One region of the Enterobacter sp. B79-1 genome, then DNA from elsewhere that is predicted to be linked to it. Evidence: predicted binding sites of a transcription regulator. Region 1 holds the regulator's gene; each other region holds the start of a gene.
The links. The regulator LexA, encoded in region 1, represses DNA repair genes until DNA is damaged. The targets are predictions, from matches to a motif close to TNCTGTATGTACATACAGNA.

Region 1 (9,780 bases):
CTTCGGCGATTTCGTTCGCTACCGAGATCATTTCGCGCACAACGGCACGTTCACGCACGATGTCGGCGTAAGCGCTAATGTTCGCGGCACTTGGCGTATTTTTTGACAGTTCTGCCAGATAGGCGAACCCGCCACAGCTATCAAGCTGCCCCAGTCGCTCAAGCGATTCCGCGAGCGTGATCAGGTCGATCGGGCTACCTGACTCCTGCAGGCGCGCCATTTCGGTAAAAATATGGCGATGCGGACGGGTGTAGAAATCTTCCGCCACGACGCGCTCGGCGACGTCGTCCCAGCGTTCGTTATCCAGCATTAAACCGCCCAACACCGACTGTTCCGCTTCAATCGAGTGCGGCGGGACTTTTAACCCGGCGACCTGGAAATCACGTTCGCGGGGTTCAGTCTGTTTGTTGAAGGGTTTGTTTCCTGCCATAGTGAATGGAGTTACCGAGATAAAGAGTGGGTCGAAAGATTACCATATTTTTCTTACGGAGGGAGCATGGCAACGCGCATTGAATTCCAGAAACACGGTGGACCAGAGGTGCTTAAATCGGTGGAGTTTACCCCCGCCGCACCTGGCGAAAATGAAATTCAGGTTGAAAACAAAGCGATTGGCATTAACTACATCGACACCTACATTCGCGGCGGTCTCTACCCACCTCCGTCGATGCCAAGCGGGCTGGGAACGGAGGCGGCTGGCGTGGTCATCAAAGTTGGCAGCGCCGTTAAACATATCAAAGAGGGCGACCGCGTGGTGTATGCGCAGTCTGCCCTGGGGGCTTACAGTTCCGTTCATAACGTCCCGGCGGACAAAGCCGCCCTTCTGCCTAATGCCATCTCTTTTGAACAGGCTGCCGCCTCATTCCTGAAAGGACTGACCGTCTTTTACCTGCTGCGCAAAACCTATGAAATCAAACCCGACGAGCAGTTCCTGTTCCATGCCGCTGCGGGTGGCGTAGGGCTGATCGCCTGCCAGTGGGCGAAGGCGCTGGGCGCGAAGCTTATCGGTACCGTCGGCAGCGCGCAGAAAGCACAGCGTGCGCTGCAGGCCGGTGCATGGCAGGTCATCAACTACCGTGAAGAGAGCATTGCTGAACGGCTAAAAGAGATCACGCACGGTCAAAAAGTGCGGGTCGTGTATGACTCGGTGGGGAAAGATACCTGGGAAGCCTCGCTGGACTGCCTGCAGCGCCGTGGTCTGATGGTGAGCTTCGGGAATGCGTCAGGCGCGGTAACCGGCGTTAACCTGGGCATTCTGAATCAGAAGGGTTCTCTGTATGTGACCCGCCCTTCCCTGCAAGGATACATCACCAACCGGGAAGAACTGGAGGAAGCCAGCAACGAACTGTTCTCGCTGATCGCCAGCGGTGTGATCAAAGTGGACGTGGCGGATGCGCAGAAATACGCACTGACCGATGCGCAGCGCGCGCATGAGGTGCTGGAAAGCCGGGCGACGCAGGGCTCAAGCCTGCTGATCCCCTAGGCCCTAAAAAGAAATTGGGCTTCCCGTGGGAAGCCCTTTCTTTTTTTAGTTCGGCTGTATGTAGGGTACAGCTCGATGAATTCTTTAGCGGCAGTCATAGTGACAGATTCGATAAGTAAATCCTATTCTGTTCTAAGGCATGCTGCCGGAAAAGTTACAAGTATGTGACGAACCCCTCAATACCTTAGTAACGAAAGCGGTTATTGCGCTGATAACTGGGCACTTTTGGCGATTTAATCGCCCGTATCACCCATACCACCGCGACAGCCAGCAGCAACCACGGTAACAGTTTGAGCGTCAACGCAAATAACCCACCGATAAACATCACCACCGTCGCCACAACGATCGCCGCGAGAATGCCGAGCAGCGAAATGCCCGTGACCATCAGCATCACAAAAAAGCCAATCACAAAAAGTAGTTCCAGCATGGTGTTCTCCCACGAGCCCCGAATGATGCAGAAAGCATTACAAGAATCATGCCAAACGTAACGTATTGTTCTGAAAGCAAAACGCCCCGCAACGTTGGGCGGGGCGTGGTGAATTTGACGATCTTTTAGTGAAATTTATCGCTTATCTGCCACCAGGCGCAGCGCATGCTCGAGCACTTCAATATCGGCTCCGGCTTTGTGCGCGTTCTCGCTCAGGTAACGACGCCACTGGCGCGCGCCCGGAATCCCCTGGAACAGGCCAAGCATATGGCGGGTGATATGGCCAAGGTAGGTGCCGTTGCTCAGCTCACGCTCAATATACGGATACATGGCACGCACGACCGCCACCGGATCGGTATCTGCATCTTTAACACCAAAGATCTCACGATCGACCGTCGCCAGGATACCGGGGTTCTGATACGCCTCACGCCCGACCATCACGCCATCCATATGCGCCAGATGCGTTTTCGCTTCTTCCAGAGACTTAATGCCGCCGTTAATCGACATCGTCAGGTGCGGGAAATCGCGCTTCAGCTGGTATACGCGCGGGTAGTCCAGCGGCGGGATTTCGCGATTCTCTTTCGGGCTGAGGCCGGAAAGCCAGGCTTTACGCGCGTGGATGATGAACATCTCGCACTCGCCCTTTCCGGCAACGGTATTGATGAAATCGCACAGAAATTCGTAGCTGTCCTGGTCATCAATGCCGATACGGGTTTTGACCGTCACCGGGATAGAGACGACGTCACGCATGGCTTTGATGCAGTCCGCCACCAGCTGCGCATTGCCCATCAGGCACGCGCCAAACATGCCGTTCTGCACGCGATCGGACGGGCAACCCACGTTCAGGTTTATTTCGTCATAGCCGCGCTCTTCGGCCAGCTTCGCACACTGCGCCAGCGCGGCCGGATCGCTGCCGCCCAGCTGCAGCGCAACCGGATGCTCTTCTTCGCTATAGGCCAGATAGTCGCCCTTGCCGTGAATAATTGCCCCGGTGGTCACCATTTCGGTATACAGCAGCGTATGGCGGGAGAGCTGACGCAGGAAGTAACGGCAGTGTCTGTCCGTCCAGTCGAGCATCGGCGCAATGGAGAAACGGTGTGCGGGGAAAGCAGTCTGTAGTTCTGACGACATGGCGAAGTTTTAAGCATCTGGTGGAAAAGGGGCGCTACTATAGCACAAAGAAAAGCCGGAGGCGCAGCGCCTCCGGTTCACGTTAAAACGTCATGCTTAACTGTGCTCCTGCGCCCCAGGTTTCGTCCTCGCCGTACAGGCCCATCAGGTCAACGTGGACGGTGTTAAATGGCGCAAAGCCAACACCGCCGGTAAAGACATTGCTGTCGTTACCTTTCATATCTGCCCGATAACCGGCACGCACGGCGAGCCAACTGAGCGGCGTCACCTCGGCACCGACGCCAACATATTGCGAGGTATCTTCGCTTTTAAAGCCCTTGGTTTCGGTCAGATCGCCATCAGCCGTCAGGGTCAGAAGATCGGTATGCCATGCCGCACCCGCCGTGACAACAGGGCTAATTTGATAGGTATCACGCACCCCGTCCACCTCTTTGGTGTCGATATCACGCGAGAAAAGGTTTTGTCCGGTCAGGCCGACCGTCCAGTTTTCCCCGAAGTCCGCCGCAAGACCAGCATCGACGTTAAAGCCAGTATCATCATTACGGTAACGGCTGCTGTTGATATCACCACTGTCGAAGTTATAAATCGAGACGGTGTAGTTATAGAGCCAGGTCTTTTGCAGCTTCGGCGTGATACCCAATGAAACCGGCACACCGCTGATATCAAACTGACGCGCGACCGTCACGCCATAGTCCGAAACGATTGCCGCGCGGCCAAAGCCTTTTGATTTTAGATTATTGGGGTTAACCGTGAGCGCGGTCGCGGGAACAGCCTCAACACCGCGCAATATGTCGATATCGCCCTGATCGATGTAAGAGCTCACACGTGCACGCGCATTCGCTTTGGCCACAAAGGCAACGGAGAGCACGTCATTAGGAATACTGACGGCGATCCCCCCACCCGCTTTACCGCTGGCGGTTTTCCCTTTCAGGGAATCCAGCTGATCGGCAAGATCGCCCGCAGCGGAAGAGACCTGCTGAGAGGCAGGGCTAAGCGGATTTAAGAGATCGATGAGGTTGATGTTGTCCAGCGTGCTGCGATAGCGGCTTACATCGTCGCTGATGTCATCGATTTTATCCCGCAGGTTATCTTTGTCTGAAATCTGCGCGCCGATGGATGGCAGGATCACCGTGATACCATCGTCAGGTTTCGCTTTGGCCAGTAATGCCGGGTTGATTAATGTACCGCTGCCGTAGGTCCCTGCCGCAACGCCCGTTCCCCCCATCGCATCGCTGCGCGCTTCTGTCCAGGTATTGGCTGCTCCCGCCTGATTTGCCATAAAAAAGGAGACAGCAATGCTAACCACCGAAAATTTAAAATATTTTTTCACAGTATGCCCGTTATAGTCTGTTATGAAATAACCCCTGTCTGTTATCACCCAAACAGGAACGAACTATTGCTGTGAATAAGAAGTAAAAGACCCGCTATTTCTTTCCCTAAGTAAAATTCCCTTACGGCCTGTTGTAATTTGTGACGGCCCTCAATATTTATAGAAGAGGAAAATTATTTCCGCTCGGGTTTTCCGTTGTGCGGCCCAAAAAATTGAGGAGGATGATCTACCCAGCGGTCCTCACGCGTCGCGGCATAAACCGGGTTCAGCGGATAGTAGATACGGTTTTGCTTTTTGTTGGCCTCGCCGACAACCAGCAACCGCACCTCTTCGTCGGTATTGTTAATAAAGGTATGGCAAACGCCCGTCCCGGCGGGGAACCCCACGCTGTCTCCTGGATCAAGCTTCCACAGGTAGCCGTTTATCCAGGCTTCCGGATGCCCTTCAAGCACATAAATAAACTCTTCTTCGTCGCTTTCCGCATGCGGATAAGACGTACGACGCCCTGGCGGCAAACGCTCATGATGAATACCGATGCGGCCTAAGCCCAGCCTGCGAGCAAGGGGCGCGCCGATGGAAAAAAGTTCGTTACTGTCGGGATAGGTCGAATCGTCAGCACCTTCCACATCTCGCCAGTGCTTAATACAGTCAGGTCTTTTCATGGTTAATTCCCCGAATTGCGATGCGTCAGGTATAGCACAGCCTGGTGGATCTCGGTGTTTTTACCAGAACATGATAAAGTGAGGGTTTTCCATCCTATACATCCGAGGTGCTAAATGGATAAGTCCACAAAAGAGCTGTTAGCGCAGGCCGAAAAGCTGTGTGCGCAACGCAATGTGCGCCTGACTCCGCAGCGCCTCGAGGTATTGCGCCTGATGAGCCTGCAACAGGGTGCCATCAGCGCATACGACCTGCTGGATCTGCTGCGTGCAAGCGAGCCGCAGGCAAAACCGCCTACGGTTTATCGTGCGCTGGATTTCCTGCTGGAACAAGGGTTTGTGCACAAAGTTGAATCCACCAACAGCTATGTACTATGCCATCTATTCGATCAGCCAACCCATACCTCAGCCATGTTTATCTGCGACCGCTGCGGCGCGGTGAAGGAAGAGTGTGCGGAAGGCGTGGAAGATATTATGCATACGCTGGCGGCTAAAATGGGCTTCGCCCTGCGTCATAACGTGATTGAAGCGCACGGGCTGTGCTCGGCGTGTGTGGAGGTGGAATCCTGTCGCCATCAGGATGAATGCCAACACGATCACTCCATTCTCGTGAAGAAAAAGCCGCGTTAACGGCAAAAGAAAAGGCGGCTTAGAGCCGCCCTGTGGGTTATTCAGTGTTACCAGCGGTAGTCATTACGGGTTTCCCAGTCTTTGACTTCGGTTTCCGCCTGGTCTTTCGCGTAGCCGTAACGTTCCTGAATTTTACCGACAAGCTGATCGCGTTTACCTTCAATGACGGTCATATCGTCATCCGTCAGCTTACCCCACTGTTCTTTCGCTTTACCTTTAAACTGCTTCCAGTTGCCGCCGATTTCGTCTTTATTCATCATCGTGTCCTCTTAGTTAAGCGTTGGGTCGTAACGTCCGTTACGTTCTTTTCTGCTGGACGTGATAATAATTGTAGTTAAGGATTCGGCGGTTGATTTCATATTCGGAATCTTTAACCGTCACGATATATCGTGACGGGAAGGGAGCCAGGTATTGTTTTGCCAGTGGCGGTGCCAGATGAACGCCAGCGACAATCCGCGCAGCGACAGGAAAACCGCCAGTGCCAGCCATAAACCATGGTTGCCCAAATACGGTAAGGTCAGCAGCGTGAGGCCAAAACCTGCAGCCGCGACCGCCATGCTGTTACGCATCTCCGCGCCGCGCGTTGCGCCAATAAACATGCCGTCCAGCAGATAACACCAGACGCCCACCACCGGCAAGATCACCTGCCAGATGAGATAGTGGCCCGCCAGTTCGCGTAAAGCCGGTAACGACGTGAGTAACGCGATAATGTCGCTGCCGAAACAGGCATAAATCAGTGCGAACGCCAGCGCGACCAGACCTGATTGACGGCAAGCCGCCCGCCACACCTCGCGGAGCTGGCCACTTTCACGCGCACCGTATGCCTGCCCGGAGTGCGCCTCCACGGCGTATGCAAAGCCGTCCAGCGCATACGCGGTAAACGTCAGCAATGTCATCAGCACCGCATTTACCGCAACGATCTCAGGCCCAAGACGGGCACCAAAAACCGTTAACGCACCAAAACAGAGCTGCAGCAGGAGCGAGCGAAGCATGATGTCCCGGTTCAGCGCCAGCAGCTTGCGGATGTTGCCGCGCCACGCGGTTTTCAGCATGACGAGGGAGATTCCACGCATGGCCAGTACGCGCCAGACCATCCACAGGCCGATGATAAACGTGCCGTATTCTGCGACTGCGGTTGCCAGTGCCGCGCCCCGTACGTTCATGTGCAGGCCCATCACCAGCCAGAGGTCGAGCACGATGTTCAAAAGGTTTCCCACCACCAGCAGGATGACCGGCGCACGAGCGTACTGCACGCCCAGCAGCCAGCCCAGCAGAACCAGGTTTGCCAGCGATGCGGGCGCGCTGAGCCAGCGGATTTCAAGAAAGCGACGCGCCTGCTCCAGCACCGCCTCGCTGCCGCCCACAATGTGCAGCGCCAAATCAATCAGCGGCGTGCGAAACAGCACGATTAACGCGCCTGCCCCAAGCGCCAGAATGAGTGGCTGAACCAGCGCCCGCGCCAGTCGCAGCGGCTCTTTCGCGCCATAGGCTTGTGCCGTCAGGCCCGTGGTACTCATGCGTAAGAAGAGCAGGAGCATAAAGAGAAAACTGGTCGCCGTTGCGCCAATCGCCACGCCGCCCAGATAAACGGGAGAATCCAGATGACCAATCACCGCGGTGTCCACCAGGCCAAGCAGGGGAACGGTGATATTGGAAAAAATCATCGGCAGTGCAAGACGCCACAATGCCTTATCAGAAGCTGTCAGCAGTGACATGAAAAATACCGGGAATGGAAAATGATCCAGGCTACGGAGACCCGTAGCCTGTCAGGAAGACGTTACAGCCATTCACCGTTGCGGATAACACCAACGGCCAGACCTTCAATGGAGAAGTTCTGTTCGCGCAGATCCACCACAATCGGGGAGAATTCGTTATTTTCGGGCAGCAGCTGTACGGTGTTGCCCTGTTTTTTCAGTCGTTTGACGGTCACTTCATCATCAATACGCGCGACCACAACCTGACCGTTACGTACATCCTGCGTTTTGTGAACGGCCAGCAGATCGCCGTCAAGAATGCCGATATCTTTCATGGACATCCCGCTGACGCGCAGCAGGAAATCTGCACTCGGTTTGAACATACCAGGATCGACCTGATAGTGACCTTCAATATGCTGCTGGGCCAACAGAGGTTCACCTGCGGCGACGCGACCAATCAGCGGAATACCTGTCTCTTCTTCCACCAGCAGACGAATGCCGCGAGACGCGCCAGACACAATTTCAATCACACCTTTGCGCGCCAGCGCTTTCAGGTGTTCCTCGGCCGCATTTGGAGAACGGAAGCCCAGACGCTGAGCGATTTCCGCACGCGTGGGTGGCATACCCGTCTGGCCGATATGATCCCGGATGAGATCAAACACCTCTTGCTGCCTGGTCGTTAACGCTTTCATTCCGCCCCCTGGGTGTATATACAGTTATGCTGTGAGTATATACAGTCAAAGGCGATTTTGGAACCAAAAACTGCACAAAAAACCAGGGACTTAATTATTCCTCGAGGCTCATCGGAAATGTGACCAAAGCAACGTGACCCAGGTAATCGCTGCCGTGATAATCGCCAACAGCACAGCGGCAGACCCCATGTCTTTCGCACGGCCAGAAAGTTCGTGGAAATCTGAACCGATACGGTCCACAACCGCCTCAATAGCGCTATTGAGAATTTCCACTATCATCACCAAAAGAACAGAGCCGATGAGAAGCACGCGGGTAATAGCATCAACATCAAGGAAACAGGCGATGATAACCGCGACGATAGCGGCAACGCCCTCCTGGCGAAACGCGGCTTCATTGACCCATGCGGCACGGAAACCTTTCCATGAATAGCCGGCAGCTTTGATGATTCGAGTTAACCCAGTGGTATTATTGGCCATTAATAGAACCTTTTATTGTAAATAGCGTCAGTAACTCTGGCAGCAGCGCGTTTCGCTGTAGCCTGAAGTATGACGGGTAACAACAGAAATTTTGCGCGCTTTCTGTTATCCTTGCGCCGCAATTGCATTATTAACCAGAGGCTTTACATCGTTTATGTCCGGCTGGCCACGAATTTACTACAAATTACTTAATTTACCATTAAGCGTCCTGGTAAAAAGTAAGTCTATCCCAGCAGAACCTGCGCTGGAATTAGGGCTCGATACGTCGCGCCCTATTATGTACGTTTTGCCTTATAACTCGAAGGCAGACCTGCTGACGCTTCGCGCCCAATGTCTGGCGCATGATTTACCTGACCCACTTGAACCGCTTGAAGTTGATGGCACTCTGCTGCCGCGCTACGTGTTTATTCACGGCGGGCCGCGCGTGTTTACCTATTACACGCCGAAAGAAGAGTCCATCAAGCTGTTCCATGACTATCTCGACCTACACCGCAGCAATCCCGATCTGGATGTGCAGATGGTGCCGGTCTCAGTGATGTTTGGTCGCCGTCCGGGCCGCGAAAAAGGTGAAGAGAATCCGCCGCTGCGTATGCTCAACGGCATCCAGAAGTTCTTCGCGGTCTCCTGGCTGGGACGCGACAGCTTTGTACGCTTCTCCCCTTCCGTTTCGCTGCGCCGTATGGCAGACGAGCACGGCACCGACAAGATCATCGCACAAAAACTGGCGCGCGTGGCGCGTATGCACTTCGCACGCCAGCGTCTGGCTGCCGTTGGGCCTCGTCTCCCGGCGCGTCAGGATCTGTTCAACAAGCTGCTGGCCTCCAAAGCGATTGCCCGCGCAGTTGAAGACGAAGCGCGCAGCAAGAAGATTTCCCACGAGAAAGCACAGCAAAATGCCATTGCACTGATGGAAGAGATCGCGGCGAACTTCTCCTATGAGATGATTCGTCTCTCTGACCGTATCCTGAGTTTCACCTGGAACCGTCTCTATCAGGGCATTAACGTCCACAACGCCGAGCGCGTTCGCCAGCTGGCCCATGACGGTCATGAAATTGTTTATGTGCCCTGCCACCGCAGCCACATGGACTACCTGCTGCTCTCCTATGTGTTGTATCACCAGGGGCTGGTGCCACCGCACATTGCGGCGGGTATCAACCTGAATTTCTGGCCAGCAGGCCCGATCTTCCGCCGTCTGGGTGCGTTCTTTATTCGCCGTACCTTTAAGGGTAATAAGCTCTATTCCACCGTATTCCGTGAATA
Region 2 (9,780 bases), on a different contig from region 1:
GGGTTTCCGTCTTCTATTCTGGCCCTGCACGAAGGCAGGCGACAGAAGAAAATGCTTAATTTTGGCTGATTTACCCTTCTTTGCAATCGCTGAAGGTTAATCAAACGGCGGCGGAGCCAGCACCTCGCGGTTACCGTTATGCCCCTGCTCGCTCACAATCCCCTGCGCTTCCATCTGCTCGATGATACGCGCCGCGCGGTTGTAGCCGATGCGGAACTGACGCTGCACGCCAGAGATGGACGCTTTGCGTTTTTCGGTCACGAAGTTAACCGCCTGATCGAATAACGGATCCAGCTCTTCACCGCCGTCAAAGCCACCGCCGCCGCCTTCGCTCTCGCTGTCAGAGGTGATCCCGTCCACGTATTGTGGACGACCGCGCGCTTTCCAGTCCTGCACGACAGCGTGAACTTCCTCATCGCGGACAAACGCACCGTGGACACGCACCGGCGAGGTCGAGTTCGGGCCTGAGTAAAGCATATCACCCATACCCAGCAGCGACTCTGCGCCGCCCTGGTCAAGAATGGTACGGGAGTCAATTTTACTTGATACGGTAAACGCAATACGCGTCGGAATGTTCGCTTTGATAAGCCCAGTAATAACGTCCACGGAAGGACGCTGCGTCGCCAGCACAAGGTGAATACCCGCCGCACGCGCTTTCTGCGCCAGACGAGCAATCAGCTCTTCCACTTTCTTACCGACGGTCATCATCAGGTCAGCGAACTCATCAACCAGCACGACGATATAAGGCAGTTTTTCCAGCACCGGGTGCTGGGCATCCATGCTGTCACCCGGCTTCCAGTAAGGGTCCGGAATAGGGCGTCCCATGCGCACCGCTTGGGCGATTTTCTCGTTATAGCCGGCCAGGTTACGCACGCCCAGCGCAGACATCAGCTTGTAGCGGCGTTCCATCTCATTGACGCTCCAGCGCAGCGCGTTGGCGGCGTCTTTCATGTCCGTCACCACTTCCGTGAGCAGATGCGGAATACCTTCGTAGACCGACAGTTCGAGCATTTTCGGGTCGATCATGATGAAACGCACATCTTCCGGCTGCGCTTTGTACAGCATGCTGAGGATCATGGCGTTCACGCCAACTGACTTACCGGAACCGGTGGTACCGGCAACCAGCAGGTGAGGCATTTTCGCGAGATCTGCCACTACCGGATCGCCTGCGATATCTTTACCCAGCACCACGGTCAGCGGGGACGGGTTATCGCGGAACTTGGTGTTATCCAGCACTTCTCGCAGGTAAACGGTCTGACGTTTCTTGTTCGGCAGCTCAAGGCCAACGTACGGCTTGCCTGGGATCACTTCCACCACACGTACCGCAACGGTCGACAGGGAACGCGCCAGGTCTCGTGACAGGTTAGAAATACGCGCTGCTTTTACGCCTGGTGCCAGATTCAGTTCGAATCGCGTGATCACCGGACCCGGCGAGTAGTTCACCACATCCGCCTTGATGCGGAAATCAGCCAGACGGGCTTCGACCAGACGCGCCATTTGTTCGAGCGCAAAGGTATCAACCGGCTCCACTTCTGACGGTGGCGGCGTTAACAGATCCAGCGACGGCAGCGGCGTGCTTGGACGCTGCAGCGGACGGCTATCGCCGTTACGCATCAGCAGCGGGTGAATAAGGCTTTCCTGCGGCTGAGGCGCAGGCTGCTGGAACTGCGGCGGCTGCTGCGGTTGCGCATACGGCTGCTGAGCAGGTTGTTGCGGCTGCGCGTAGGTCTGAGCTGCTGGCTGCTGGCGCACAGGCTCAGCGTCCGGCATTACGCTCGGCGTAAACAGCGGTTCGCTTGGGCCATCATCCACCAGATCTTTCATCGGTGAGAATTCAAAATCCGTCAGCGAGAACGGGTTCGCGCCCGAAGGCTGTTCACCAGAATAACGCTGTTGCTGCGTAGCGGCGAACTGGCGGGCTAATTCCGCTTCTGCCGCATCGTCTTCATCTTCCTGGATTTGCTCGTCGTGCTGATATTCTTCACCGTAACGCTGATTCTGCTGCGCGGCGAACTGACGCGCCAGCTCATCCTGATGAAGTTCATCGGCGTCGTCTTCATAGTCCGATTCACGCGCTTTTTCCTCAGCCATACGCTGGGAAGGCAGCTTGATACCGTAGGAAGCCAGCTCGCGGCGCGTGGGCACACGTACGCGATTAGGACGAGGCAATTGCGGGCCAATGCCCTCTTTCACCTGAGGACGAGGCGCGCCGCCGGTCGCCAGGCTAAAGACTGGTGCCGCAGCGGCGGCCGCGACAGAGGCTTGCTTCACGCTCTCTGCCACAGGCGTTGGATCGACTGGCGGTACGGAAACGGAAGGCGCTTTTGCGACAGGCTCTTGCACCGGCTCCGGCACAGGTTGATACCAGGCTGCCAGCTGCTCGCGCTCACGGGCGCGGCGCTCTTCCACTTCTTCAAAGTAGTACAGTGGTGGACGAGATGGTTTCGCCTCCTCCGCCACGTCAGGCTCAGGTTGTGCGTATGGCTGCGCAGGTTCAACCGGTTCCGGTACATACGGCTGTGCGACCGGCTGCTCATATTCCGGGTATCCCTGTGGTTCATACACGGGCTCCGGCTGATAAGGCTGCTGCCATTGTTCCTGCTGCACAGGAACATAGCTTTCTGGTTCAGGCGCAATAACAGGTTCCGGGGTGTGAACACCCGGCGCAGTCTGCCAGTCAACCTGAGGTTGCTGGATAACCGACTCCGGTGCCGGAACGGGCGCGGATGGCATTACGGCTTCCGCTGGCGCAGCAAAAGCCTGCGCTGCCGTGGTTGCGGCAGCAGCGGCTGCAACCGGTTCTGTCACTGAATGACCATTCAGCAGCGGATCGTATTCGTCAAAATCGCCCGGCATCGCACGGTTGCCGGAGAACAGAACATCATCAGGATCGACGGCGGCACCCGCCGCACGGTACTCAACCTGCTCGTCTTCATCCATGCGTTTGCCGGAGAAGAGCGCCGCATCTGTTTTACGCCCAAGCGGATTGGCAAATTTTTCAGCGACGCGCTGACGACGCGCGAGCGCGCCACGAAGAATACGGGCCCGACGAGATTCACGACGCTGTACCGGCGCCTCGTCTTCCTCTTCGTACTCATCTTCATATTCGTCTTCATCGACCCACGTATCGTCACGACGGGTACGGTTACTGGCGAAAGTGAGGATAGTGAGAATAAAGCTGCCGATCTTCTCGGCGATGCTCACCCACGACCAGCCAGTAAACAGGGTCAACCCTGCGGCCCAGATGCAAAGCAGCGTCAGGGTACCTCCGCTGCTGTGAAGCATCGGCTGCAGGGCGGAACTCAGCAGGCTGCCGATGACGCCACCGGAGGCGAAGTACCAGATATCGTCGGCGTTTATAGCCGCCAGCCCGCACGATGTGAGGATCAATGCCAGCGCGCCAATCAGGCGCAGCGATACCGCGAAGTAATCGATGTAGTCGTCATTCTGACGATGACGCCAGGCAAACCAGCATCCGCCAATGATAATGACGGGAATGGTATAGGCCATCACACCGAAAATGAAAAAGAGCGTGTCCGCAAGCCAGGCACCCGGTACACCGCCTAAATTATGGATAGGCTCATGCCATGCGGTTTGCGACCAGCTGGGATCGGAGGGGTTGAAACTGAGTAAGGCTGCCATCAGCCAGACGGCGAAAAGGGCAATAACCAACAGCAAAGCCTCGAGGAGACGACGTCCGCTGCTTAGCTTCGATAGTGTGACTTCTTTGTCTTCAGTGTATTCCTGGCTCAAGAAAGGCTCTCCAGGTATCAGGCATATCCTGCCTGTTTGCTAAAACGGACAACAGCGCCGGGGACTCCCCGGCACTGTTGCTGTATGGATTAACAGGAGTGTAATCAAACTACGCTGATTTTGCACCTGTTCCGTGTTAGCGCGTCTTAATTACCAGACGATTGCTCTGTTTAACCTCTTCCATCACCACATACGTACGGGTGTCGTTCACGCCCGGCAGACGCAGCAAGGTTTCACCCAGCAGCTTACGGTAGGCGGACATATCAGGCACGCGGGTTTTCAACAGGTAGTCGAAATCACCGGAAACCAGATGACACTCTTGAATTTCTTCAAGTTTTTGTACAGCGGAGTTGAATTGTTCAAACACATCCGGCGCACCACGATTCAGAGTAATCTCAACAAATACCAGAAGTGAGGCATCCAGATAATGCGGGTTAAGCAGAGCCGTATAGCCCTGAATAAAACCCTGTCTTTCCAGTCGGCGCACACGCTCAAGGCACGGCGTCGGGGAAAGTCCCACACGTTTTGAAAGCTCGACGTTGGAAATACGCCCATCCTTTTGCAATTCATTAAGAATGTTACGATCGATACGGTCGAGATCTTTGCCAGGGCGCTTCTTGCTATCTACCATTATTATTGTCTCTCTGTATTCCTTCCCTACTCCTGCCTGGACCCTGTGCACATCACTGTTCAGAGCCTGTACCCGTTAGTCATCACATCGCCTGGTTATGTATTATATCCGTCATACTTCAAGTTGCCTGTGCGTTGGCTTGACTCGGCCTGTGGCCTCGCCCCTTCGGGGCCAGCGCAAGCGCTGTTCAAACTGGCCAGGCCAGTTTGTCCTCGCTCACCCCAGTCACGTACTGATGTACGCTCCCGGGGATTCGCTGCGTCGCCGCCTTCATGCAACTCGAATTATTAGGCTATAGACGCGATGCGGATTCGGGTTCTGTTGGTAAGAAGACCGTTGCCCGAAGGCAGTCACCGACATCACGTATGGCGTCTGTCCACGCCATGCGTAGATTTCACTGACACGGTAAAAATGGCATTTACGTGCATGCCTATGCGGCACACGGTTAACGCGGTTTTTTTTTCTTCCTTGAATGTTTTCGCAAAAGCGCAGGTGATTGTCAAAGCAAAACATCGATTTTTAGTACAACATGCCGGATATTCATTACGGCAGGGTATTAATCGTCATTTTATTGCCTTATAAACGACCGGATTTCAGGCCAAATAGTGATGTTATAGCGCCTCATTCATCGTCCGTGGCTATTACACAGATTGATATCAAAATTGCTGCGCTCTTTTTTTACGACAACAAATTCCCTACAATCCAGCCAAATGTCTGCCAACAACAATGGGGATCTCATGGGCACGGCCAAACACAGTAAGCTGCTAATCCTTGGTTCTGGACCTGCGGGATATACCGCAGCGGTCTATGCTGCACGCGCTAACCTGCACCCGGTACTCATCACCGGCATGGAAAAAGGCGGTCAGCTGACCACCACCACCGAAGTGGAAAACTGGCCAGGGGACCCGAACGACCTGACCGGGCCGCTGCTGATGGAACGTATGCACGAGCATGCCGCCAAATTTGAAACTGAAATTCTGTTCGACCACATCAATAAGGTCGATCTGCAGAACCGTCCGTTCCGCCTGACCGGCGACAGCGGCGAATACACCTGTGACGCGCTGATCATCGCCACCGGCGCCTCTGCCCGTTACCTTGGTCTGCCGTCTGAAGAAGCGTTCAAGGGCCGCGGCGTATCTGCCTGCGCTACCTGCGACGGTTTCTTCTATCGCAATCAGAAAGTCGCCGTGATCGGCGGCGGTAACACCGCAGTGGAAGAAGCGCTCTACCTGGCAAACATCGCCTCTGAAGTGCACCTGATCCACCGTCGCGACACCTTCCGCGCGGAGAAGATCCTGATCAAACGCCTGATGGATAAAGTGGCAAGCGGCAACATCGTGCTTCACACTCACCGTACCCTGGAAGAGGTCACGGGTGACCAGATGGGCGTTGCCGGTCTGCGTCTGCGCGATACCCAGAACACCGATAACATCGAGTCGCTGGAAGTGGCGGGCCTGTTTGTGGCGATCGGTCACAGCCCGAACACCGCGATCTTCGACGGTCAGCTGGAGCTGGAAAACGGCTACATCAAAGTGCAGTCGGGCATTCACGGTAACGCGACCCAGACCAGCATCCCGGGCGTGTTCGCGGCTGGCGACGTGATGGACCATATTTATCGTCAGGCGATTACCTCTGCAGGCACCGGCTGTATGGCCGCGCTGGATGCTGAACGCTACCTCGACGGACTGGCTGAACAAGGTAAATAATCTTTACAAGTCAGTAACAAACGTAAATAAAGGCGGCCACAGGTCGCCTTTATTTTTCCCCACGTGTAACATGCAGTGGTCTAATTTCTTATAACGTCACCTGCAAAGTACGCAATGGAAAAAACCCGTCAACAAGAGTTAACACGCTGGCTTAAACAGCAAAGCGTTCTTTCCCGCCGCTGGCTCATGATTTCCCGTCTTCTGGGACTCGTCAGTGGTTTGTTGATTGTTGCCCAGGCATGGCTGCTGGCCCGCATTCTTAATCATATGATCATGGAGAACATTCCGCGTGAAGCGCTCCTGTTGCCCTTTATTGTCCTGATTCTGGTTTTTATCCTTCGTGCGTGGGTCGTCTGGCTGCGTGAACGCGTTGGTTTTCATGCCGGACAGCATATCCGCTACGAGATCCGCCGTAAGGTCCTGGATCGTCTTCAGGAGGCCGGGCCAGCCTGGATCCAGGGTAAACCAGCAGGAAGCTGGGCGACGCTGATCCTTGAACAGATCGACGATATGCACGACTACTACGCCCGCTACCTGCCGCAGATGGCGCTGGCAGTTTGCGTCCCGCTGCTGATTCTGATTGCGATTTTCCCGACCAACTGGGTAGCGGCGCTGATCCTGCTGGGTACCGCCCCGCTTATCCCGCTGTTTATGGCGATGGTCGGTATGGGTGCGGCGGATGCTAACCGTCGTAACTTCCTCGCGCTGGGCCGCCTGAGCGGTCATTTCCTTGACCGGCTGCGCGGAATGGAAACCCTGCGTATTTTTGGCCGGGGTGAAGCGGAAACGGAAAATATTCGCCTGGCGTCTCAGGATTTCCGTCAGCGCACCATGGAGGTGCTGCGTCTCGCATTTCTCTCCTCTGGCGTGCTTGAATTCTTCACTTCGCTGTCGATTGCCCTTGTGGCGGTCTACTTCGGGTTTTCTTACCTCGGCGCGCTGGATTTCGGCCACTACGGCACAGCCGTAACGCTTTCAGCAGGTTTCCTGGCATTGATCCTGGCTCCGGAGTTTTTCCAGCCGCTGCGCGATCTTGGCACCTTTTACCATGCCAAAGCACAGGCGGTTGGCGCGGCCGACAGCCTGAAAACCTTCCTTGAAACACCGCTGGCGCATCCCGAGCGTGGTGACATCGTTCTGAACGCCAAAGAGCCCGTGACGATTGAGGCGAAGGATTTTTCTGTTCTGTCACCTGAAGGCAAAGTGCTGGCAGGTCCGCTCAACTTTACCCTGCCTGCCGGGCATCGCGTGGTGCTGGTCGGAACCAGTGGCTCAGGGAAAAGCTCGCTGTTAAATGCACTCTCCGGCTTTATGGCTTACGCCGGTTCGCTGTGCATTAATAAAACTGAGTTGTGCGATTTGGAGCCTGATGCCTGGCGCAAACAGCTGAGCTGGGTAGGACAAAACCCGCAGCTTCCGGCTTCCACGCTACGCGAAAACGTGCTTCTGGCTCGCCCGGACGCGCGGGAAGATGAGCTGCAATCGGTCCTCGATCGCGCCTGGGTTAGCGAGTTTCTGCCGCTGCTCCCGCAGGGCGTGGATACGGTCGTTGGCGACCAGTCTGCCGGGCTGTCCGTAGGGCAAGCGCAGCGTGTGGCGGTTGCCCGCGCGTTGTTGAATCCTTGCCAACTGATGTTGCTGGATGAGCCTGCCGCCAGCCTGGACGCGCACAGCGAACAACGCGTGATGGAAGCGCTTAATGCCGCATCACAGCAGCAAACCACGCTGATGGTCACCCACCAGCTTGAAGGCATCGCCGACTGGGACCAGATTTGGGTGATGGAAAACGGTCAACTCGTTGAGCAAGGCGATTATGCCTCACTCGTTGCCGCGCAGGGGCCTTTTGCGGCCCTTCTCGCGAATCGTCAGGAGGACATCTGATGCGTGCCCTGCTCCCTTATCTTGCCCTGTATAAGCGCCACAAATGGATGCTGACGCTGGGGATCGTGCTGGCGATTATTACCCTGCTCGCCAGCATCGGCCTGCTCACCCTTTCTGGCTGGTTCCTGTCTGCCTCTGCCGTTGCAGGTTTCGCCGGGCTCTACAGCTTTAACTACATGCTCCCGGCAGCAGGCGTACGTGGCACCGCCATTACCCGTACCGCCGGGCGTTACTTCGAGCGTCTGGTCAGCCATGACGCCACATTCCGCGTGCTCCAGCACCTGCGCATTTACACGTTCAGCAAGCTGCTCCCGCTCTCCCCTGCCGGGCTGGCGCGTTTTCGTCAGGGCGAATTGCTCAACCGCGTGGTTGCGGATGTCGATACGCTGGATCACCTCTATCTGCGCGTGATTTCACCGATAGTCGGCGCGTTTGTGGTGATTGTTGTCGTCACGCTGGGGCTGTGTGTTCTGGACGTCCCTATCGCGCTGACGCTCGGCGGCATTATGCTGCTGACGTTGATTATACTGCCGCCGCTGTTCTATCGCGCCGGTAAATCCACCGGCGAAAGCCTGACGCGCCTGCGGGGAGAATATCGTCAGCAGCTGACCTCCTGGCTGCAGGGACAGGCAGAACTGACCATTTTCGGTGCAAGCAAGCGTTACCGCGCGCGTATGGAAAGTACGGAGTTGAACTGGCATGAAGCCCAGCGTCGACAGTCTGAACTCACGGCCTTCTCCCAGGCGCTGATGATGCTCATCGGCGGCGTGGCTGTTATCGCGATGCTGTGGATGGCCTCCGGCGGCGTGGGTGGAAATCTGCAGCCAGGCCCGCTGATTGCACTCTTTGTTTTCTGTGCACTGGCAGCCTTCGAAGCGCTGGCACCCGTGACGGGGGCCTTCCAGCATCTTGGACAGGTTATCGCCTCTGCCCTGCGCATCACCGAGATTGCCGAGCAGGAACCAGAGGTGAAATTCACTGCTGAACAGAGTGCGGTTCCTGCGCAGGTTGCGCTGACGCTGAATAACGTCACCTTCGCCTATAACACACAGACGCAGAATGCACTTGAAGGTATCAATCTCTCCGTTAACCCGGGCCAGCGCATTGCAATCCTTGGGCGGACCGGATGCGGTAAGTCAACGCTTCTGCAGCTGTTGACGCGCGCCTGGGATCCACAGCACGGTCAGATTCTCTTTAACGCAGTGCCGCTGGTTGATTTCAGCGAGCAGATCTTACGCAAGACCGTCAGCGTTGTCCCACAGCGCGTGCATCTGTTTAGCGCCACGCTGCGCGACAACCTGCTGCTGGCAGCGCCGGACGCATCTGACGATGCACTTCGTACCACGCTCGAACAGGTCGGGCTGCATAAGCTGCTTGAGGACGAAGGTCTGAATAGCTGGCTGGGTGAAGGCGGTCGTCAACTCTCCGGTGGCGAACTACGTCGTCTGGCGATTGCCCGTGCGCTGCTGCACGATGCGCCGCTGATGCTGCTCGACGAGCCCACCGAAGGGCTGGACGCCACCACCGAAAGCCAAATCCTTGATTTACTGACGAATGTTATGGCCGGTAAAACGGTGCTGATGGTGACGCATCGCCTGCGCGGACTGGCGAGTTTCGATCGGATAATTGTGATGGACAACGGACACATTATTGAGCAAGGTAGTCACGCAGAACTGTTGGCAAAACAGGGTCGCTACTACCAGTTTAAACAACGTCTGTAGACTATATTTGTACCGATCCTCACTCGCGTATTGGAGTTCTGCTGTCATGCGCCTGGTCCAGCTGTCTCGTCATAATATTGCGTTCCCT
Region 3 (9,780 bases), on a different contig from region 1:
GCACCCCGGAGTTCTGGAAGTTATGGCGATCGTTGCTGACGGCAGAGTAGAACAACCCTCCCGTGACAACTTGCAGCAGACAGAATATGGTGAGGGCAAAGATAATACCGGTAATCACGTGCAGATTTTTCAGCATAGCGGTCGTCCGTTAGAGAGATGCAGAGGTACATCAATACTATCGTCGTATAGAATTTAAACTTTAATTTAACTCGTGCTTAACTTAGGGCTCCGATCGGGAACCTGTTGTAAACCCGGATCATTTTTATGAGGAAGGTCAACATGAGCAGCATTGATAAAAGCGGAACGTACGCGCTCGGCACGCGAACGGTTAAACGACTGGGCTATGGCGCGATGCAGCTTGCCGGGCCGGGCGTGTTTGGCCCACCGAAGGATAAGCAGGCCGCGCTGGAGGTGCTCCGCGAAGCGGTGGCCGCAGGTGTGAATCATATCGATACCAGCGATTTTTACGGTCCGCACGTGACTAACCAGCTGATCCGCGAGGCGCTTCATCCTTATCGGGACGATCTGACCATCGTGACCAAAATCGGCGCCCGCCGCGACGACAAAGGTGCCTGGCTCCCGGCCTTTTCCGCGCAGGAACTGACTCAGGCGGTGCATGATAACCTGCGCAACCTGCAGCTGGACGTACTGGATGTGGTCAATCTGCGGATTATGTTTAGCGCCCACGGTCCTGCGGAAGGATCGATCGCTGAACCGTTGTCCACGCTGGCGGAGCTACAGCAGCAGGGGCTGGTTCGCCATATTGGATTGAGCAACGTCACGGCCTCTCAGGTCGCCGAGGCGCAGAAAATGGTGTCCGTGGTGTGCGTGCAGAACATGTACAACATTGTGAATCGCGGTGATGATTCGCTGGTGGATACGCTTGCGCAGCAGGGGATTGCCTGGGTGCCATTCTTCCCGCTGGGCGGTTTCACGCCGCTGCAATCTTCCGGGCTGCAGACGGTTGCGGATGCGCTGGGAGCAACGGCAATGCAGGTTGCGCTGGCGTGGCTGTTGCAACGTTCTCCGAACATCCTGCTGATCCCCGGAACGTCCTCCGTGGCGCATCTCCGGCAAAACCTTGCCGCCGGGGATCTGGTGTTACCGCCGGACGCGCTGGACACGCTGAATTCACTGGTGGATTAAGCGAAAACAGAATACCGCCTGCCAGATGAAGCCCTGCTTAGTCTGCCGCAGGCGTCATCTGGTTATTCTGTCGGTGAAGCGCTAACGCTTCCGCCACAATCTCTTGCTTACTTTTGCGGGTTTCATAGGCGGTGGTTCTGATGTACTCCATCAGGTCGGGATCGATGCGGGCGCTCAACATCCTGAGATCGGCCTCCTTTGCTAAACCGCGAGCAACGCGTTTGTCGGGATAATCACGGGCTGGCATAGAAAACGTCCTCCAAAAAGTCTTGTTAATTTGTGCTGTAAAATATGCATTAGTCTAAATTTAAAGTCAATCATTAGTGTTTTTATAGTGATTGATTTAGTTGAGCTCTCACGGTAAGTCATAAGTAAGTCATTAATTTAAAGATAACATGGTTATTTTTATTATTGTCGACCATGCTATTTATAATCATAACCCTGTAGGGTAGATACGTTGATGCGTAACGCTTTTGTGCCTGTCGCAGCAGCAGTAGCCATTTTTATTGCGGGTATTTTTATCCTCAATATTCAACTCTGGTATTCAGCACGGGCCGACAGTCAGTCGGGAGCCCGATACGCGGTAAGCGATATTAATGACATTCTTGACGAGGCGCGCGTTGCCGCCCGAACGGCGACGGAAATTATCGTCAAGGGGTGCGATGCAGAAGGCCAGTACCAGCTGGGTACGGAGGCAGCGCTTCAGCCACATCTCAGAACCATCGTCATCATCAGGCAGGGGCAGCCCTGGTGTTCCTCTCTGCCGGGAAATCGCGTGTTATTGCGGCATATTAATACATTACCCGATACTCCCTTATTTCTTGTTCCGGCAAGCGATACGGTAAACGGGCAGCCGGTTTTGCTCTTTCAGACCCGGTTTGCAGAAAACCGTATTATCGTGACGATCAGCGATCGCCATATCCGGGATGCGTTAAGCACGCCGTTAAAGCACGTGAATTATTCATTAGCGGTGGGCGGGAGCGCAATTGACGCCTCTGGCGAACTGCACATCACGTCTCCCGGCGAACGTCAGGCCAGACAGGTTCACTCTGAACAATACGCCTATAGCATCCGATACAACCCTGCGCCTTTTTTCAGCCCGCAAAGGCTGCTTCGTCAGGGGGGCGGCATACTCCTTTTCGTACTGCTGGTTGCCGGTATCGCGGCTTATGTTCTGTATAAGTACCTGAACAAACACACGCTTCCTGAAGAAACACTTCGCAGTGCGATTGCGAAGAGAGAAATCATTCCGTTTTACCAGCCCGTGGTTAACGGCAGGGAGGGCACGCTGCGGGGCGTGGAGGTTCTGGCAAGATGGAAGCACCCCAAAGCGGGTTATATTTCACCCGGCGCATTCATTCCGATTGCTGAAAAATCGGGGCTGATTGTTTCCCTCACGCAAAGCCTGATGGCGCAGGTGGTGACGCAAATGAATGCCATCTCCAGTAAGCTTCCGGAAGGTTTTCATATCGGGATTAACTTCAGCGCTTCCCATATCGCGATGCCTGGCTTCGTGGACGAATGCCTGAAGTATAAAAATAGCTTCGTCAGAAAGGATTTAAACCATGTGATTGAGGTGACAGAGCGAGAGCCGCTGGATATTGATGAACGCCTCGTGCAGACCCTGAACGTGCTCCATGAAAATGGTTTTGCCATTGCCCTGGATGACTTTGGTACCGGCTATTCCGGGCTCTCATATCTACACGATCTGCATATCGATTACATCAAGATTGACCACAGCTTCGTCAGCAGAGTCAATGAACACGAGGACTCCACCCGGATCCTCGATTGCGTATTGGATTTGGCGCGTAAGCTCTCCATCAGCATTGTGGCGGAAGGCGTTGAGACGAAGGCGCAGTTAGACTATCTCAACCGGAATAACATCGTATACCAGCAGGGATACTACTTCTTTAGACCGGTCGCCTTTACCGGGCTTATCCATATTTTGCTGTCTAAACCCAAGGTGAAGGTCATGGTGGAGTGACTTGTACAGGCTATGGCTAAATTAAATCCGCTCAAACTTCAACGCGTTTGGGTTCGCCTCCGGAAATCATCTTGATCCTTGTCCATAATCCGTAATACTGTATTTATATACAGTATCTGGCGAGAAAGGCATTATGGACACTCTCTTTTCTTATCACCCAAAACAAGTCATTGAATTACCGTTATTTTTAGAACGCGTCGCCTGTGGTTTCCCGAGCCCGGCGCAGGATTACGTAGAGGATCGTCTCGATCTTAACCGGCTGGCAGTGAGACACCCCAGTGCGACCTATTTTATCAAGGTGAGCGGAGACTCCATGATTGGGGCGGGAATTAGCGATGGCGATCTGCTGGTGGTGGATCGTTCGTTAAATGCCGAACATGGGGATATCGTCGTGGCGTCGGTCGCCGGTGAGTTTACGGTGAAAGAGCTACAGACCCGCCCGGTTCTGAGGCTATTGCCACATAATGTCCGCTATCAGCCGATCGCCTTTCAGTCCGAAGAGGAGCTGCAGATCTTCGGCGTCGTCACCCACACGCTCAAAACGCATAAACATGTTCGCGCTGGTTGATGTAAATAGCTTCTATGCCTCCTGCGAGCGGGTGTTCCGCCCCGATCTGGAAGGGAAGCCCATCGTGGTGGTGTCCAATAACGACGGCTGCATTATTTCACTGTCGCGGGAGGCAAAGCAGTTCGGCATAAAAATGGGTGAGCCGTATTTTAAATTCAAAGAAAAGCGCTACCCGTCGCGGGTTTACGTCTTTAGCTCAAACTATGCGCTGTATGCCGATCTCAGCAGTCGGGTCATGCAGACGCTGACCGATCTCGCTCCGGCCATTGAGATCTACTCCATTGATGAAGCATTTGTGAACGTTTCGGGTGTCAGCCACTGCCTGTCGCTGGAAACGTTCGGTCACCAGATGCGCACGCAGGTCTTTAAAAATACGGGCTTAACCGTTGGCGTCGGTATTGCTCCGACAAAAACGCTGGCGAAGCTGGCCAACTATGCGGCGAAACGCTGGGCCAGCACGGGCGGCGTGGTCGATCTCTCAGGCCGCGAGCGGCAGCGTAAACTGCTGGAAAAGGTTCCGGTAGAGGAGGTGTGGGGGGTAGGACGGCGCATTACGAAAAAACTGAACGCGATGGGCATTACCACGGCGCTGGAGCTGGCGGAAGCGTCATCCTGGGTCATTCGCAAACATTTTAACGTGGTAATGGAACGTACGGCGCGCGAGCTTCGCGGCGAGCCGTGCCTTGATCTGGAAGAATTCACCCCCACGAAACAGCAAATTATCTGTAGCCGTTCGTTTGGTCACCGTATTACGCAATACGAAGAGATGCACCAGGCGATTTGCGCCTACGCGGAACGCGCAGCGGAAAAACTGCGCGGCGAGCATCAGTACTGCCGCTTTATCAGTGTGTTTGTGCGCACCAGCCCGCATGCTGACAACGAAATTTATTACGGCAATCAGGCTTCGGTCACCCTGATGACGCCCACTAATGACTCGCGCGATATCATCCGCGCCGCCACGGAGGCGCTGGGGCGTATATGGCTCGACGGCTATCGCTATATGAAAGCCGGGGTGATGCTGGCGGACTTTTTCAGCAGCGGCGTCGCCCAGCTTAATTTGTTTGACGATAACCGTTTGCGCGCCAACAGCGCGGCGCTGATGGAGATGATCGACAGCGTAAATCATTCCGGCAAAGGAAAGATATGGTTTGCCGGGCAGGGTATTGAGAAACCGTGGACGATGAAGCGTGAGATGCTGTCACCGGCCTATACGACGCGATACGCCGATTTGCCGGTGGCGAAGTAGAAGGCGACTATTTTGTGGTTTCATGCGTCGCGATCTCAGGCAGTAACTGCTCAATCACGCTGATGACCTTTCTGACGCGCTGCGGAATAAAGCGGGCATCGGGATATACGGCATAGAGGAAGCGATCGGGTAACCGCCAGTCGGGCAGTACCGGTACCAGCGTGCCCGCCTGCAGCGCTCTGACCACGAGCGGTCGCTGCAGGCCGCCGATACCGATGCCGGACTCCAGCGCCTGTAGCAGCACGTCGCTGGTATTGGCACGGAAAACGGTATTCACGTTTATCTCGACCGTTTCCTCGCCAGAAATCAGACGCAGGGGGGCATCCAGCGGAATACCGCTGAACCGTACGTGTGGCAGCGTCGCCAGCTCGCTGACGGCGTTTACCGCCTGAAAGCCGGGAGCGGCAAACAGCGCGGCTTCAATCCGCGCCAGCACGCGAGCCGCGTGCGCCTGCGGAGGCTCACTGCTCAGCCGTATCGCAACATCCACGCCTTCCGTCACCAGATCGGCAAGGCGGTCATCCAGGGAAATCATCAGCTGCAGTTCGGGATGCAGGCGCTGCAGCCCCAGCAGATGCGGCAAAATGATCTGCCCCAGGCCGCTCGGTAACTGGACATGGACGCGTCCCTGAACGCTATGATCGACAGGATGTAAACGCCTCTCCGCTTCCCCCATGGCGTCCAGCACAAGCTGCATATCTCGCCGGTAACGTTCACCCTGTTCGGTCAGCTTCATCGTACGCGTTGTACGGTGCAGCAATACCACACCCAGCGATTCCTCAAGCGCCGCGATCTGTTGACTGACGGCGGACTGCTTAATACCTGTCTGACGGGCGGCTGCAGAAAACGAGCCCGCTTCAGCGACGCGCAGAAAGGTAGAAATGGCATTGAGCTTGTTATTCATTTAATGATTCTGCTTATAAGTGCCATCGGTTTCAGGGGATATCTCCAGAAAAAATAATATATCACACTGCGTCTGTCACCCATTCCGGAGAAACACCATGAATAAGATGCAGCAACACAACGTCGCCCTGGTCGCGGGTGCCAGCGGCATTGTCGGCAGACAGCTGGTCAACACGCTTCTGCACCATCAGTGGGAGGTGATCGGCCTTAGCCGCCATGCCGAGTCTCATCCTGACGGCATCCCCCTGGTGAACGTCGATTTACTGGATGCGCAGGACACTGCACGGGCGCTGCACGCCCTGAACGGTGTCACCCACATTTTTTACAGCGCCTGGGCGAACGCGGCGAACTGGACAGACATGGTTGAGCCGAACGTCACCATGCTGCGTAATCTGGTCAGCACCCTCGAAAAAACGACATCTTTGCAGACGGTAAGCCTGATGCAGGGGTACAAAGTCTATGGTGCGCATCTTGGGCCGTTTAAAACCCCGGCGCGGGAAAGCGATCCCGGCGTAGCGGGTGCCGAATTTAACGCTGCGCAGCTCACCTGGCTCAGCCAGTTTCAGCGGGGAAAACGCTGGCACTGGAATGCCATCAGGCCGGGCGTGGTGGGGAGTGCGGTACCGGGCAATGCCATGAACCTTGCGCTGAGCATCGCCCTGTACGCCTCCCTGTGCAAGGCGCTGGATTTACCGCTGCGTTTTCCCGGTTCGGAACAGACCTGGCACAGCATCGTTGATCATACCGACGCCGGGCTGCTGGCCGAGGCAACGCTGTGGGCTGCCACGTCACCTGCGGCACAGAATCAGGCGTTCAACGTGAACAATGGCGATATCTGGCGCTGGAGCGAGCTGTGGCCGCGCATCGCACGCTGGTTTGAACTGGATTCTGCGCCGCCGGTGAGGTTGTCATTTCATCAGCTGTTTAACGACTATCGCGGCGTATGGCGCGAGCTTGCCGGAGAGCGGCTGGTGGAAGCGGATATTTTGCAGTTGAGCGACGGGCAGTTTGCCGATTTTGTCTTTAGCTGGAATTACGACATGTTTGGTGACGGGAGCAAGCTGCGCAGGGCGGGCTTTACGCAAATGCAGGCCACCGATGAGATGTTTTTCCGTCTGTTCGCGCAGCTGAGAGCCGCGCGGATTATTCCCTGACCGTAAGGGTTGTTGTCATAAACGATCGGCGCGTTATACTCACGCGTTAATAAAAAGGTATCGCGGGGCAGATGAATGCACGAGAGTTTAAAAATGATATCAGTCGCGCTACCCCTCATTGCGGTTTTCATTCTGTTAAGCTTTTTTGTCAGACGTATTCGCCAGGCAAAACGGATCATTTCAGATCGTAACGGGATGAAAAAGATATCTGCCAACCCCTCACTATTTGGCGGGAATGCAGGTAAAACCTGGTTTTATGATGACCAGTTTTTATATGAAGTTAAAAACAACGCCACCCGCAAGATTGCGCTGGCTGATATCATTAAAATCGGGCCGGGGAATACCGAGATAAATAGCAGACGGGCCTGGATTGTTATTTACCGTGACGGTGCTAATGAAAAGCAAGTGCAGTTTTATAACAATCTCACCCTCTGGAATCATAACTTCACGGCTTTTCTGGCTGCGGTGAAAACTGCCAATCCTGACGCTGTCGTTAAAGAACGCGCAATCCTCAATTTGTGAAAAACAACCGCAGACGGTGTACGGACGCCGCTCTTGTGCAGCGTCCATAGCATCAGAGTTAAGGGCTTACTCAACCGCTAACGCATTAACAACCTCGGCCACGCTTTTCACGCTGCGGATGTTCCCAATCCCCGTGCCGAGCGCGATATAGCCTTCATCGGTGTTGCCTTCGAGCATGCCCAGACGCAGGCCCCGTAATCCACCCATCGCCTTGCCCAGCTCTTCGTTGCTTGCGCCTGCTTTATCCATCGACGCCAGTTTTTCCGCCAGCTTGCCGGGAAGAGCGCGGTAGTAATGGGGCACGGTGCGGAAAAGCAGCAAATCGAGGCCATTGGCGGCAACAATTTTCTCTTTGACCCCCTGCGGCACGCGGCTTTCTTCCGTACTGATAAACACCGAACCGGCAAACACGCCTTCCGCACCCAATGCATGCGCCGCTCTGGCGGTGCGATTATCGGTAATGCCGCCCGCGGCCATCACCGGGATGTGCTTCACGGCATCGGCAATCAGCGGCACGATGGAAAAGGTGCCAAGCGCTGTTGCGGGTAAGGTCCCGCCCTCATCAAAACCGGTAGCCACGATAATGTCTGCCCCCATTTCTTCTGCGAGGCGGGTGTTCTCCGGCGTTGGATTGATGTCGCGGTAGATAATGGCGATACCCGCCTCTTTTATCTCGCTGAAGAGCGCAGGAATAATGCTGCCTTCCCCATAGCCCGTATACACCACGGCTCTGACGCCTTCCTCTTTCACCACCTGAAGAATAGGCCCTGTCCAGACGTCATTAACGGCTGTGGGGATCAGGTTCACGCCAAACGGTTTCTCGGTCAGCCGTTTGGTTTTACGAATTTCTTCGCGCATTTTTTCGGCGGTCTCTTCCGGCGTGGAAACTGCGGTGTCCGCGGTTAAACCGGCATTGGGTCCCAGCACGCCGAGCCCGCCAGCATTGCTGACTGCGGCAACTAAACGGGCATCCGTGAGCCAGGATAACGGTCCCTGAATAACAGGTTTTTCGATCCCCAGGATCTGACAGATACGGTTATTTTTCATAGCGGACTCTCCCTCTTGTTTGAATGGAGGAGAGTGTAGGGCGTAGAATTGTTAGGAAAAATAGCCAAAAAGATTCATCACTGTTATAAAATTAATAACAATAATTTTATCCCGCTCGCGGTAAGAGCGTCCCTTATGAACATAAACCTCTTTGAATCTATTCGAATTTTTATTGAAATTGTCGAGTCGGGGAGCTTGTCCAGGGCTGCGGAAAACCTGCAGATCCATCGCCCGGCGGTCACCAAAGCGTTACAGCTTCTGGAGCAGCACAGCGGCACGCGTTTGCTGCAGCGAACAACGCGTCGGATTAGCCTGACGCCGGATGGCGATGCGTTTTATCGCCGGAGTAAACCCCTGCTGGCGCGGGCGGACGAATTGCTGGAGTCGTTTGGTGCTGGCCGGGCAATACACGGCCAGCTGCGTGTGGATATGCCCATCGCTTTTGCGGCGCTGCGGGTGATACCGAACCTGCCTGATTTTTATCGGCAGCATCCTGAGATCGACATCATTCTGAGCAGCTCCGATCGCCGCCGGGATATGCTCCGGGACGGCCTGGACTGCGTGCTGCGGGTGGGCGAACTGGACGACGGCGACTATATCGCGCGAAAAGTGGGGAACATCAAAATTACGACCTGTGCCAGTCCGGCCTGGCTGGCACAACACGGCACGCCAGAAACGCTGGATGATTTACACCAACATCAGGCCATCAACTGGGTGAATAACAACAGCAGACAAATCCATCCGTGGACATTTACGACGCCAGAAGGCATCGCGGAGATTACTCTGCCCGGTAAGCTTGTCGTGGATAACTCCGAAGCCTACATCGCAGCAGGCCTGGCCGGGCTGGGGTTAATGCAGGGGATGAATCTCTTTCTCCAGCCTTACATTGACCGCGGTCTTCTGGTTGAAGTTCTACCAAAGCATCGCTCTCCGGACCGCAAACTGTCGCTTCTCTACCCGCACCGCCACCTCTCCCGCAAGGTGCGGGTCTTTACCGAGTGGCTGGAGAGTCTGGTGTGAAAGCAGCCAGCTCGTGACACAGCGCGCCAATCTGTTCCACGGCGTTCAGCAGGCGGGGCGAGGGTTCGTTTGCGCAGTTCAGCCGCAGAAAGTGCGTTAACTCTGCGCCAGGGGAAAACAGGGGGCCAGGGCTGACGCCAATGCCCAGCGCCAGCGCGCGACGGTGCACCTCCAGCGCGTTGACCTGCTG

Region 2: AC2T6E_RS05705 (DNA translocase FtsK 4TM domain-containing protein) is a predicted target of LexA. The motif match lies at 3,832-3,851, and genes of this name have one in related genera.
Region 3: umuD (translesion error-prone DNA polymerase V autoproteolytic subunit) is a predicted target of LexA. The motif match lies at 3,226-3,245, and genes of this name have one in related genera.

Annotation. Positions count from the first base shown of each region.
Region 1 is NZ_JBYAZJ010000011.1:58,204-67,983, forward strand. It holds gene dnaB (replicative DNA helicase) at 1-430, opposite strand, end outside; gene AC2T6E_RS21620 (NADPH:quinone reductase) at 497-1,480, shown strand; gene pspG (envelope stress response protein PspG) at 1,665-1,907, opposite strand; gene dusA (tRNA dihydrouridine(20/20a) synthase DusA) at 2,043-3,038, opposite strand; gene AC2T6E_RS21635 (conjugal transfer protein TraF) at 3,121-4,368, opposite strand; gene AC2T6E_RS21640 (cupin domain-containing protein) at 4,542-5,030, opposite strand; gene zur (zinc uptake transcriptional repressor Zur) at 5,145-5,657, shown strand; gene AC2T6E_RS21650 (CsbD family protein) at 5,705-5,914, opposite strand; partial or broken gene AC2T6E_RS21655 (hypothetical protein) at 5,964-6,038, opposite strand; gene dinF (MATE family efflux transporter DinF) at 6,035-7,372, opposite strand; gene lexA (transcriptional repressor LexA) at 7,435-8,043, opposite strand; gene AC2T6E_RS21670 (diacylglycerol kinase) at 8,152-8,520, opposite strand; gene plsB (glycerol-3-phosphate 1-O-acyltransferase PlsB) at 8,675-9,780, shown strand, end outside.
Region 2 is NZ_JBYAZJ010000001.1:1,172,961-1,182,740, forward strand. It holds gene AC2T6E_RS05705 (DNA translocase FtsK 4TM domain-containing protein) at 97-3,753, opposite strand; gene lrp (leucine-responsive transcriptional regulator Lrp) at 3,890-4,384, opposite strand; gene trxB (thioredoxin-disulfide reductase) at 5,122-6,090, shown strand; gene cydD (heme ABC transporter permease/ATP-binding protein CydD) at 6,205-7,971, shown strand; gene cydC (heme ABC transporter ATP-binding protein/permease CydC) at 7,971-9,692, shown strand; gene aat (leucyl/phenylalanyl-tRNA--protein transferase) at 9,739-9,780, shown strand, end outside.
Region 3 is NZ_JBYAZJ010000001.1:692,938-702,717, reverse strand. It holds gene tcp (methyl-accepting chemotaxis citrate transducer) at 1-136, opposite strand, end outside; gene AC2T6E_RS03365 (aldo/keto reductase family oxidoreductase) at 280-1,146, shown strand; gene AC2T6E_RS03360 (hypothetical protein) at 1,184-1,393, opposite strand; gene AC2T6E_RS03355 (EAL domain-containing protein) at 1,607-3,130, shown strand; gene umuD (translesion error-prone DNA polymerase V autoproteolytic subunit) at 3,264-3,698, shown strand; gene umuC (translesion error-prone DNA polymerase V subunit UmuC) at 3,682-4,944, shown strand; gene AC2T6E_RS03340 (LysR family transcriptional regulator) at 4,952-5,848, opposite strand; gene AC2T6E_RS03335 (SDR family oxidoreductase) at 5,946-7,001, shown strand; gene AC2T6E_RS03330 (hypothetical protein) at 7,077-7,523, shown strand; gene AC2T6E_RS03325 (NAD(P)H-dependent flavin oxidoreductase) at 7,590-8,570, opposite strand; gene AC2T6E_RS03320 (LysR family transcriptional regulator) at 8,706-9,590, shown strand; gene AC2T6E_RS03315 (aminotransferase-like domain-containing protein) at 9,562-9,780, opposite strand, start outside.